4 regions of the Kineococcus auxinigenes genome follow, and region 4 is predicted to be linked to each of the others. Evidence: riboswitches for the same ligand, from Rfam matches in the RefSeq annotation. Region 4 holds a riboswitch; each other region holds the start of a gene.
What was found. A riboswitch is a leader RNA that binds a small molecule or an ion and turns the genes downstream of it on or off. The one in region 4 is predicted to bind S-adenosylmethionine.

Region 1 (2,190 bases), on a different contig from region 4:
TGCGCGGGTCGTTCGCGCACCTGCGCCGCCGCCCGCCGCTGCCGGACCCCGAGCACTCCGCCGACCCGGCCCTGGTGCTGCTATCGCACCTGCACCACGACCACCTGGACCTGCCCTCGCTGCGCCGGCTGCGCCCGCGCTGGGTGGTGGCCCCGCCCGGTTCGGCCGCGTGGCTGCAGCAGCGCCTGCGCGGCACCGGCAGCGCGGTCGGGGAGGTCGCCGTGGGCTCCTCCGTCGAGGTCTCGCGCGCCCCGGCGGGCCCGGTGACGGTCACCGCGCTGCCCGCCCACCACGACGGCCGCCGCACCCTGGGCCGGCTGACGGGGGCTCCCGCCGGGGCGCTGCCCGTGGGGCACCTGGTGCGGCTGCCGGGGGTGTTCCCCCGACGGCCCGAGGCCGCCGGCGGCGCGGACCTGCTGCTGTGGGCGGTGGGTGACAGCGGGGAGTTCGACGGGTTCGCCGAGTCGGTGCTGCGCGCCGCCGGGCGTGCGCCCGACGTGGCCCTGGTGCCCGTGGGCGGCTGGGGCCACACCCTCGGCGAGCACCACCTCGACCCCGAGCAGGCCGCGGCGCTGGTGGCCCGGGTGCGCCCGCGCGTGGCCGTGCCGGTGCACTGGGGCACGTTCGCGCCGGTGGGCCTGGCCCGCACGATGGGCGAGCGGTGGACGGCGCCGGGCCGGCGCTTCGCGGGGGCGGTGCGCGAGGCGGGCGGGCGGGCGGTGCTGCTGCGCCCGCGCGGCGCGCTGGACCTCGACGCCGCCGGCGAGCTGGTGCCCTCCCGGCCCCGGGCGCGCTGACGGCGCCGACCGGCGCCGTCGCCCGTGCGGCGCAGGGTGCGGCGGCGCCGTTTTGACAGCGCGGGCGGACGTCACGTTTGATGTCGCCACCATCCAGAGCGGCCGAGAGACCTGGCTCGACGACGCCGCAGCAACCTCCATCCGCTCCCTGGCCGGAGCGGGCGGTGCGGTGCTCACGCCAGGAACGATGGAGGAGCAGTGTCGGCCGTACCCACGCGCCCCGCGTCCAGTCCCGCCGTGCCCGGTCCCGCTGCGTCTGGTCCCGCAGCACCCGGTCCCGCAGCGTCCCGTCCCGCCGCGGCCGTCCCCGGCGCCGGGCGCGTCGAGGCCGCCGGCGTCGTCCTGCGGGGGGTGGGGCGCTCGTTCACCACCGGCTCCGGCAGGCACGACGTCCTGGCCGGGGTGGACGTGGACGTGGCGCCGGGCAGCACCGTGGCCCTGCTGGGCGCGTCCGGCTCCGGCAAGTCCACCCTGCTGCGCCTGGTCGCCGGGCTGGACACCCCCACCTCCGGCACCGTGGAGGTCGGCGGCGAGGCGGTGCGCGGGGTGGGCGGGCGCACGGCCGTGGTCTTCCAGGAACCGCGGCTGCTGCCGTGGCGGGACCTGGCCGGCAACGTCGCGCTGGGCCTGCCGCTGGGCACGCCGCGCGCCGAGGGCCGCGCGCAGGTGCTGCACCAGCTGGAGACCGTGGGCCTGGCCGGGTTCGCCGGTCACCGGCCGCGCCGCGTTTCCGGCGGCATGGCCCAGCGCGCCGCGCTGGCCCGCGCCCTGGTGCGCCGCCCCGGGGTCCTGCTGCTCGACGAGCCGTTCGCCGCGCTGGACGCCCTGACCCGGCTGAAGATGCAGGACCTGCTGGACGACGTGCAGCGCGGCACCGGCGCGACCGTCCTGCTCGTCACCCACGACGTCGACGAGGCGCTGCACCTGGCCGACCGCGTGCTGGTGCTGGGGACCACCGAGGGCCGTGTCGGCGCCCACGTCGTGCGCGACCTCGCCGTGGGACCGTCGCGCCCGCGCGACCGCGGCGACGCCGACCTCGCCCACCTGCGCGTGGAGCTGCTCGAACTGCTCGGCGTGCCGCGCGCGCACGCCTGAGCGCCGGGCCCTGCGGGCCCGGCTCCGCTGCACCCCCGAACCCGCAACACCCCCGCGAACCCCCGTCGTCCGCCGCTCGTGCGGACGACCCTGCCCCCTGGAGACAACCGTGTCGCACTTCCCCCGCCCCCTCGCGCGCCGCACCGCCCTGGGTGCCCTGTTCGGCGGCGTCGCCCTCGGTGCCGCCGGCTGCGTGCAGGGGGAGTCCTCCTCGGGGGCGGCCCCGTCTGCCGGTTCGGGCTCGGGCGGGGACACCGTCCGCCTGGACTACGCGTACTACAACCCGCTGAGCCTGGTG
Region 2 (2,190 bases), on a different contig from region 4:
CACGGACGTCGCCGCACCGGTGATCAGCGCCGTGCTGCTGCTGCTGGGGGTGTACGTGCTGCTGCGCTCCGCGGTGGCGCGCTTCGACGAGCGGTCCCTGCACCGGCCGCTGCGGCGGCGCTTCCTGGCGCCGCTGGGGTTGTTCGCCGGGTTCGTCGACGCGACCGGCGGTGGTGGATGGGGCCCCGTGGGCACCCCCGCCCTGCTGGCCTCCGGCCGGCTGGAGGCGCGCAAGGTCATCGGCTCGGTGGACACCAGCGAGTTCCTCGTCGCGGTGGCCGCCAGCGCGGGGTTCCTCGTGGGGCTCGGCTCGCAGGGCATCGCCTGGACGTGGGTGCTCGCGCTGCTGCTCGGAGGCCTGGTCGCCGCGCCCATCGCCGCCTGGCTGGTGCGCTACGCCCCGCCGCACGTGCTGGGCTCGGCCGTCGGCGCCGTCATCGTCCTGACGAACTCGCGGACCCTGCTGCGCAGCGACGCCGTCGGCGCCCCCGACCCGGTCCGCTGGGTCGTCTACGCGCTGATCCTCGCCGCCGGCGCGCTCGCCGTGGCCCACTCGGTGCGCCGGCACCGCCGCACCGCCCGAACGCTCACCACCACCGACAACGAGAGGAGCAGCGCGCAGTGACGTACGTCATCGCACAGCCCTGCGTGGACCTCAAGGACAAGGCCTGCATCGAGGAGTGCCCGGTCGACTGCATCTACGAGGGTGAGCGCTCGCTGTACATCCAGCCCGACGAGTGCGTCGACTGCGGCGCCTGCGAGCCGGTGTGCCCGGTGGAGGCGATCTACTACGAGGACGACGTGCCCGAGCAGTGGTCGGCGTTCACCGCGGCCAACGTCGAGTTCTTCGAGACCGTCGGCTCGCCCGGTGGTGCGGCGAAGGTGGGCCTGATCCACGCCGACCACCCGGTGGTGGCCGCCCTGCCGCCGCAGGGCGGGGAGCACTGACCCACCGCACCACCAGCACCACCAGCACGACCAGCACCGCCACCCCATCCAGAGCGGCCGAGAGTCCTGGCTCGACGACGCCGCAGCAACCCCCCGGTCCCCCGGGAGCGGGTGCTTCCGCCAGGTCGATGGAGTCGACGATGTCCCGCACCACCGCCCACCCGTCCCCGGGCACCACCGGGCCCGGCGATCCCCGCGCGCTGTCGTGAGCGTCGCGCCCCTGGTCGCCGGAGCCGCAGGCCGCCCCACCCTGAGCTTCGAGCTGTTCCCCCCGCGCTCGGAGCGGGCCCGGGAAGCCCTGCACCGCACGGTCCACCGGCTCGCCGGGACCGGGCCGGACTTCTTCTCCGTGACCCACGGTGCGGGCGGCGGAACCCGCGACGCCGGCTGCGAACTGCTCGCCCACCTGCGCCGCGAGACCCGCGCCGCCGCCGTGGCGCACCTGACCTGCGTCGGTGCCACGAGGCGGCAGGTCGTGGACCTCGCCCAGGAGTTCTTCGCCGCGGGGGTGCGCGACGTCCTGGCGGTGCGCGGCGACCCACCGGCCGAGCGGATCGCCGACCCGGCACCGGCCGACGCCGTCCGCCGCGCGTGCGACCTGGTGGAACTCCTGCACGTCGCCGACCGCCACCACCACCTGAACGCGGGAGGTGACGGTGCGGCGGTGACGGCGATCCCGCCGCTGAGCGTCGCGGTGGCGGCCTTCCCGGCCTCCCGGCGCGCGGGCGACCTGCAGGCCCTGCGCGCCAAGCAGGACGCCGGCGCCTCCTTCGCCATCACGCAGGTCTGCTACTCCGCCCGGGAGTACGCCGGTTTCACCGCCCGGGCCCGCGACGCCGGCATCACCCTGCCGCTGCTGCCGGGGATCATCCCGACCACCGACCCGGCGCGGTTGCTGCGCCTGGAGCAGCTCACCGGGGTCGCCCCACCCGCCGACCTGCTGGCCCTGCTGGAGTCCGCGGCCGAGCACGGCGACGCCGCGCGCCACCGCGCCGGCACCCGCTTCGGCCAGGCCCTGGCCCGCGACCTGCTCGCGGCCGGCGCCCCCGGGCTCCACCTCTACACGTTCAACGCAGCGCCCGCGGCGCTGGACCTGCTCGAGGGTGTGCACCTCGGCGCCGGGACCCCGACGGTCCCGAGCTCGGCCGGACGGCCGCAGGCATCCGCGGTTCCCCACGACGCCGCGCTCGCGGCTGGAGGATCCCGATGAGCACACAGACCCGCACCACCCGCCCCGGCACC
Region 3 (2,190 bases), on a different contig from region 4:
CCGCGCGACGGGGTGGCGACCGCCTCCGTCGTGCTGGGCCTGGCGGGTGTCGCCACCGCCCTCGTCCCGCGGCTGCACGTGGTGGCCCTGTGCCTGGCGCTGCTCGGCGCCGTGGCGGGGATCGCGGCGGTGCGCCGGGCGCGGCGAACGGCCGCCGCCGGGTTGGCCCTGTCCGTGGCCGCAGCCGCGGTCGTCGTGGTCGTCACGGCCGAGGCGCGCGGCGACGTCGTCGACGACCAGCCGGAGCCCGGCCCCGCCGGGCCCGGGATCAGCGCTCCGCCCGCCGAGGGGGGAGCGGCCGGCACGCGGCCCTCCGGCTCCCCCGAGGGCATCGCGGTGACCGGTTGCGGCGACGCCGGCGCCTCCGGGGCGGCCACCGCGACCCTGGAGGTCACCGGCACGGCCGAGCGCTCCGGTGCCTTCGCGGTCGTCGTGGAGTGGATGGACGCCGCCGACGCCCAGCTGGGTCGGGGACGGACCGTCGTGGAGGACCTCGCGCCGGGGGAGACGAGGACCGTGCAGGTGCTCGGCGAGGGCGTCTCCGGTGCGGTGGCCTGCCGGGTCCTGGAGGTGACCGGGGCCTGAACGGGCGGCGGGTGGTGCGGCGAGGTTGACAGCCCGCCCCCGCACCGGGCACGGTGGCGCCACGACCATCCAGAGCGGCCGAGAGACCTGGCTCGACGACGCCGCAGCAACCCCCCTCCCGCAGGGCGTGGGTGCTTCCGCCAGGGCCGATGGAGGGCACGCGATGACGCAGGACCGCACCACAGAACTGCACTCCCGGCGGCACATCGACCTGTGCCGCCGCGGTTCCGCCGCCTGTCGCTGACAGCCCGCAGAACCCGCCCGGACCGCGGGGTGCGCCCCGCGGACCCGGGGCGCACCCCGCCCGCCCGGAACCCCCGCGCCGCCCCGACCGGTCGAGCGCGGGAAACCGGTACGGCACCACACCACCACCGCACCCGGCCGCCGCACGGCGGCCGTCGAACCCTCGTCACGCCCTGGAGAGAACACGCATGTCCAGCACCACGTCCGGCACCGCCCCCGTCGACACGACCGAGCCGAAGTTCTCCGAGTACGCCCACCCCGAGAAGCTGGTCAGCACCGCCTGGCTGGCCGAGAACCTGGGCAGCGAGGGCCTGGTCGTCGTGGAGAGCGACGAGGACGTCCTGCTGTACGAGACCGGTCACATCCCCGGCGCGGTCAAGGTCGACTGGCACACCGAGCTGAACGACGAGGTGACCCGCGACTACGTCGACGGCGCCGCGTTCGCGGACCTCCTCTCCCGCAAGGGGATCCGTCGCGAGGACACCGTCGTCATCTACGGCGACAAGAGCAACTGGTGGGCCGCGTACGCCCTGTGGGTGTTCACGCTGTTCGGTCACGAGGACGTGCGCCTGCTGGACGGCGGCCGTGCCAAGTGGGCCGCCGAGGGACGTGAGCTGACGACCGAGACCCCCCAGCGCGAGCGCACCGAGTACCCCGTCGTGGAGCGTGACGACAGCCGCGTGCGCGCGTTCGCCCCGGACGTGCGCGAGCACCGCGGCGGCCTGATCGACGTCCGCTCGCCGCAGGAGTACACCGGTGAGCGCACCCACATGCCCGACTACCCGCAGGAGGGCACCCTGCGCGGCGGGCACATCGCGGGCGCGGCCAGCGTGCCGTGGGCGAAGGCGGCGAACGAGGACGGCACGTTCAAGGACCGCGCTGCGCTGGAGGAGATCTACTTCTCCGGCGCCGGGCTGACGCCGCAGACGGACACCGTCACGTACTGCCGCATCGGGGAGCGTTCCAGCCACACGTGGTTCGTGCTGACGCACCTGCTGGGCCTGGAGAACGTGCGCAACTACGACGGCAGCTGGACCGAGTGGGGCAACGCGGTGCGCGCCCCCATCGTGGTCGGCTCCGAGCCTGGCGGGATCGGCGCCGCGAAGCGCTGAGCAGGCCGACGTCGAGGGGGCGGGGCCCGGTGGGTCCCGCCCCCTCGACGCGTCTCAGGCCCCGTGGGGGGCGAGGGCGTCGACGACCTCGCCGACCACGACGACGGCCGGGGCGCGCACCCCCGCGGCGCGCGCCACCCGGGCGAGGTCGGCCAGGGGCGCGGTGGTGGTGCGCTGCCGCGGGCTCCAGCCGTCCTGCACCACGGCGACCGGTGTGGCGGGGTCGCGACCGGCGGCCAGCAGCCCCGCG
Region 4 (2,190 bases):
ACGGTGCGGGAGCGGAACAGGTTGAACTGCTGGAAGATCATGCCGATCTCCCGGCGCGCGGTCCGCAGGTCCTTCTCGGGCAGGCGCGTCAGTTCCCGCCCGGCGACGGTGACCGTCCCGGAGGTGGGCGCCTCCAGGGCGTTCACCAGCCGCACGAGCGTGGACTTGCCGGCCCCGGAGTACCCGATGACGGCGATGACCTCGCCGGCGTGCACGTCGAGGCTGACGTCGTCGACGGCGGTGACGGACTTGCCGCCGCGCTCGTACCGCTTGGTGACGCCCCGCAGGCGCACGATGGGGTCGGCCATCTCAGCCCTGCGCCGCCCGCGCGTCCTCCTCGACGTCCGCCAGCTGCTCCTGCAGGGTGGCGGGGTCGACGTCGCGGACGACGGCCTGCGGGTAGCTCTTCACGAACTCCGCCTGCACGGCCGGGTCGTGGATGAGCTCGGCGAGGTCCAGGTAGGTCTGGTTCCCGGTGTCCTCGGCGCGGGAGACGAAGAGGTTCACGTACGGCACCGCGGACTCGCTCTCGGGGTCGTCCTGGTGGACGACGTCCTCGACCGGCAGCCCGGCGCTGGTGGCGTAGTTGTTGTTGACGACGGCAGCGGCCACGGATCCGTTCTGCAGCGCGCCGGCGGTCTGGGAGGCGTCCAGCGGGACGACCTCGACCTTCGCCTCCTGCACGTCCTCCACCGTGGAGAACGCGGAGCCGCCGTCGGCGAGGGTCAGCAGACCCGCGTCCTGCAGCACGAGCAGGGCCCGCGCCTCGTTGATGGCGTCGTCCGGGATGGCGACCTTCGCACCCTGCGGGAGCTGCGAGGGGCCGTCGTGCTGGGTGGAGTACAGCGGCAGCGGGTACACGGCGGTGGAGCCGACGGGCTGCAGGTCGTCGCCGGCGGTGACGTTGTAGTTCGCCAGGTACTGGGTGTGCTGGAACTGGTTGAGGTCGACCTCGCCCTGGCTCAGCGCCGGGTTCGGCAGGCTGTAGTCGGAGAAGTTCACCAGTTCCACGTCGACGCCGAGGCGCTCGCGGGCCAGGTCGACGTAGGTGCCCCAGTACGGCTCGGCCTGGTCGGTGACGCCGATGCGCACGGTCTGCGCCTCGCCGGCGGCCGTGGTGGCGGTGTCGTCGTCGCCGGTGTTGCGCACGACGATCGCGACGACGATCGCGATGACCGCCAGGACGGCGACGCCGACGACGATCGGCAGCTTGCTGCGGCCGGGCTTGTCGGGCAGGGACGGAGGGGTGGCGGCGCTGGACAACTCGGGGCTCCTCGTGGGGTGGTGCGGGTTCGGGTCCCCCGCCGGCGCCGGGTCCGGCGGCGCGGGGGTCGTGGGAGGGCGCGGGGCGGTCAGCCGCCGGTGGCGGTGCCGCCCCGGGGACACGAGGGGGGCGTGGCGCGCGGGCTCACGACGGGTTGCCTCCTGCTCGACCAGGCCGGTCCACCGCTGCTGCGACGGCACGGCCACACGCTTGCGGGGCGCACCGCCCCGCCGGGCTTTCACCTGGAGCACCCCACCGCGGACGAGGGTTGCCGGTCAGCAAGCCAGGGCTTGACGCTGACGCTCGATGCCGTCGTGGATCGTAACGACGGGTTCGAGGGAGCGTCAAAACGCGGCGGGGCGCCCGGGGCCCGCGGTGCCGGGCGCCCCGCACCGGTGCGGCCGCCGGTGCTTGTCGCGAGTAGGTTGCAACAAGCCCACCCGCCGTGCCGCGCCCGCAGGAGGTCCCCGTGCCGTCGACCGGCGCCCCGCCCCGGTGGCGCCCCGCCCCGCCCGCCCGTCCCGGCGACCCGCTCGGGCGGCGGGCCCGAGCCCGCCGCAGCGCCCTGGTGCTGCTGGTGCTGGCCGTCCTGGCCGGGGCGGCGGCGCTGCTGGGTGCGGTCGTGGGCGCCGTCGCGATCGCCCCGGCCGACGTGCTGCGCGTGGCCGGGCACCACCTGGTCGGGTTCCCGGCGCGGGTGACGTGGGACCCGGTCGTGGACGCGGTGGTGCACGACGTGCGCCTGCCGAGGGTCCTGCTGGGCCTGGCCGTCGGCGCCGGGCTGGCGGTGTGCGGGACGGCGCTGCAGGCGATGGTGCGCAACCCGCTGGCCGACCCGCAGCTGCTGGGCGTCAGCTCCGGCGCCTCCACGGGCGCCGCGGCGGCGCTGCTGCTGGGGGCCGGCGCCGGCTGGGGCGAGCACGCCC

Region 1: another riboswitch for S-adenosylmethionine. It lies ahead of ACRYR9_RS05105 (ABC transporter ATP-binding protein); the one in region 4 lies ahead of ACRYR9_RS15295 (MetQ/NlpA family ABC transporter substrate-binding protein).
Region 2: another riboswitch for S-adenosylmethionine. It lies ahead of ACRYR9_RS18505 (methylenetetrahydrofolate reductase); the one in region 4 lies ahead of ACRYR9_RS15295 (MetQ/NlpA family ABC transporter substrate-binding protein).
Region 3: another riboswitch for S-adenosylmethionine. It lies ahead of ACRYR9_RS10195 (sulfurtransferase); the one in region 4 lies ahead of ACRYR9_RS15295 (MetQ/NlpA family ABC transporter substrate-binding protein).

Annotation. Positions count from the first base shown of each region.
Region 1 covers NZ_JBKBCT010000009.1:50,242-52,431, reverse strand. The annotation lists gene ACRYR9_RS05110 (MBL fold metallo-hydrolase) at 1-797, shown strand, start outside; SAM riboswitch class I at 884-991, shown strand; gene ACRYR9_RS05105 (ABC transporter ATP-binding protein) at 1,140-1,892, shown strand; gene ACRYR9_RS05100 (aliphatic sulfonate ABC transporter substrate-binding protein) at 2,002-2,190, shown strand, end outside.
Region 2 covers NZ_JBKBCT010000101.1:2,383-4,572, reverse strand. The annotation lists gene ACRYR9_RS18515 (sulfite exporter TauE/SafE family protein) at 1-625, shown strand, start outside; gene fdxA (ferredoxin) at 622-948, shown strand; SAM riboswitch class I at 990-1,083, shown strand; gene ACRYR9_RS18505 (methylenetetrahydrofolate reductase) at 1,154-2,158, shown strand; gene metE (5-methyltetrahydropteroyltriglutamate--homocysteine S-methyltransferase) at 2,155-2,190, shown strand, end outside.
Region 3 covers NZ_JBKBCT010000030.1:785-2,974, reverse strand. The annotation lists gene ACRYR9_RS10200 (FxLYD domain-containing protein) at 1-585, shown strand, start outside; SAM riboswitch class I at 648-741, shown strand; gene ACRYR9_RS10195 (sulfurtransferase) at 1,017-1,940, shown strand; gene cobA (uroporphyrinogen-III C-methyltransferase) at 1,995-2,190, opposite strand, start outside.
Region 4 covers NZ_JBKBCT010000061.1:13,529-15,718, reverse strand. The annotation lists gene ACRYR9_RS15300 (methionine ABC transporter ATP-binding protein) at 1-308, opposite strand, end outside; gene ACRYR9_RS15295 (MetQ/NlpA family ABC transporter substrate-binding protein) at 310-1,263, opposite strand; SAM riboswitch class IV at 1,466-1,575, opposite strand; gene ACRYR9_RS15290 (FecCD family ABC transporter permease) at 1,734-2,190, shown strand, end outside.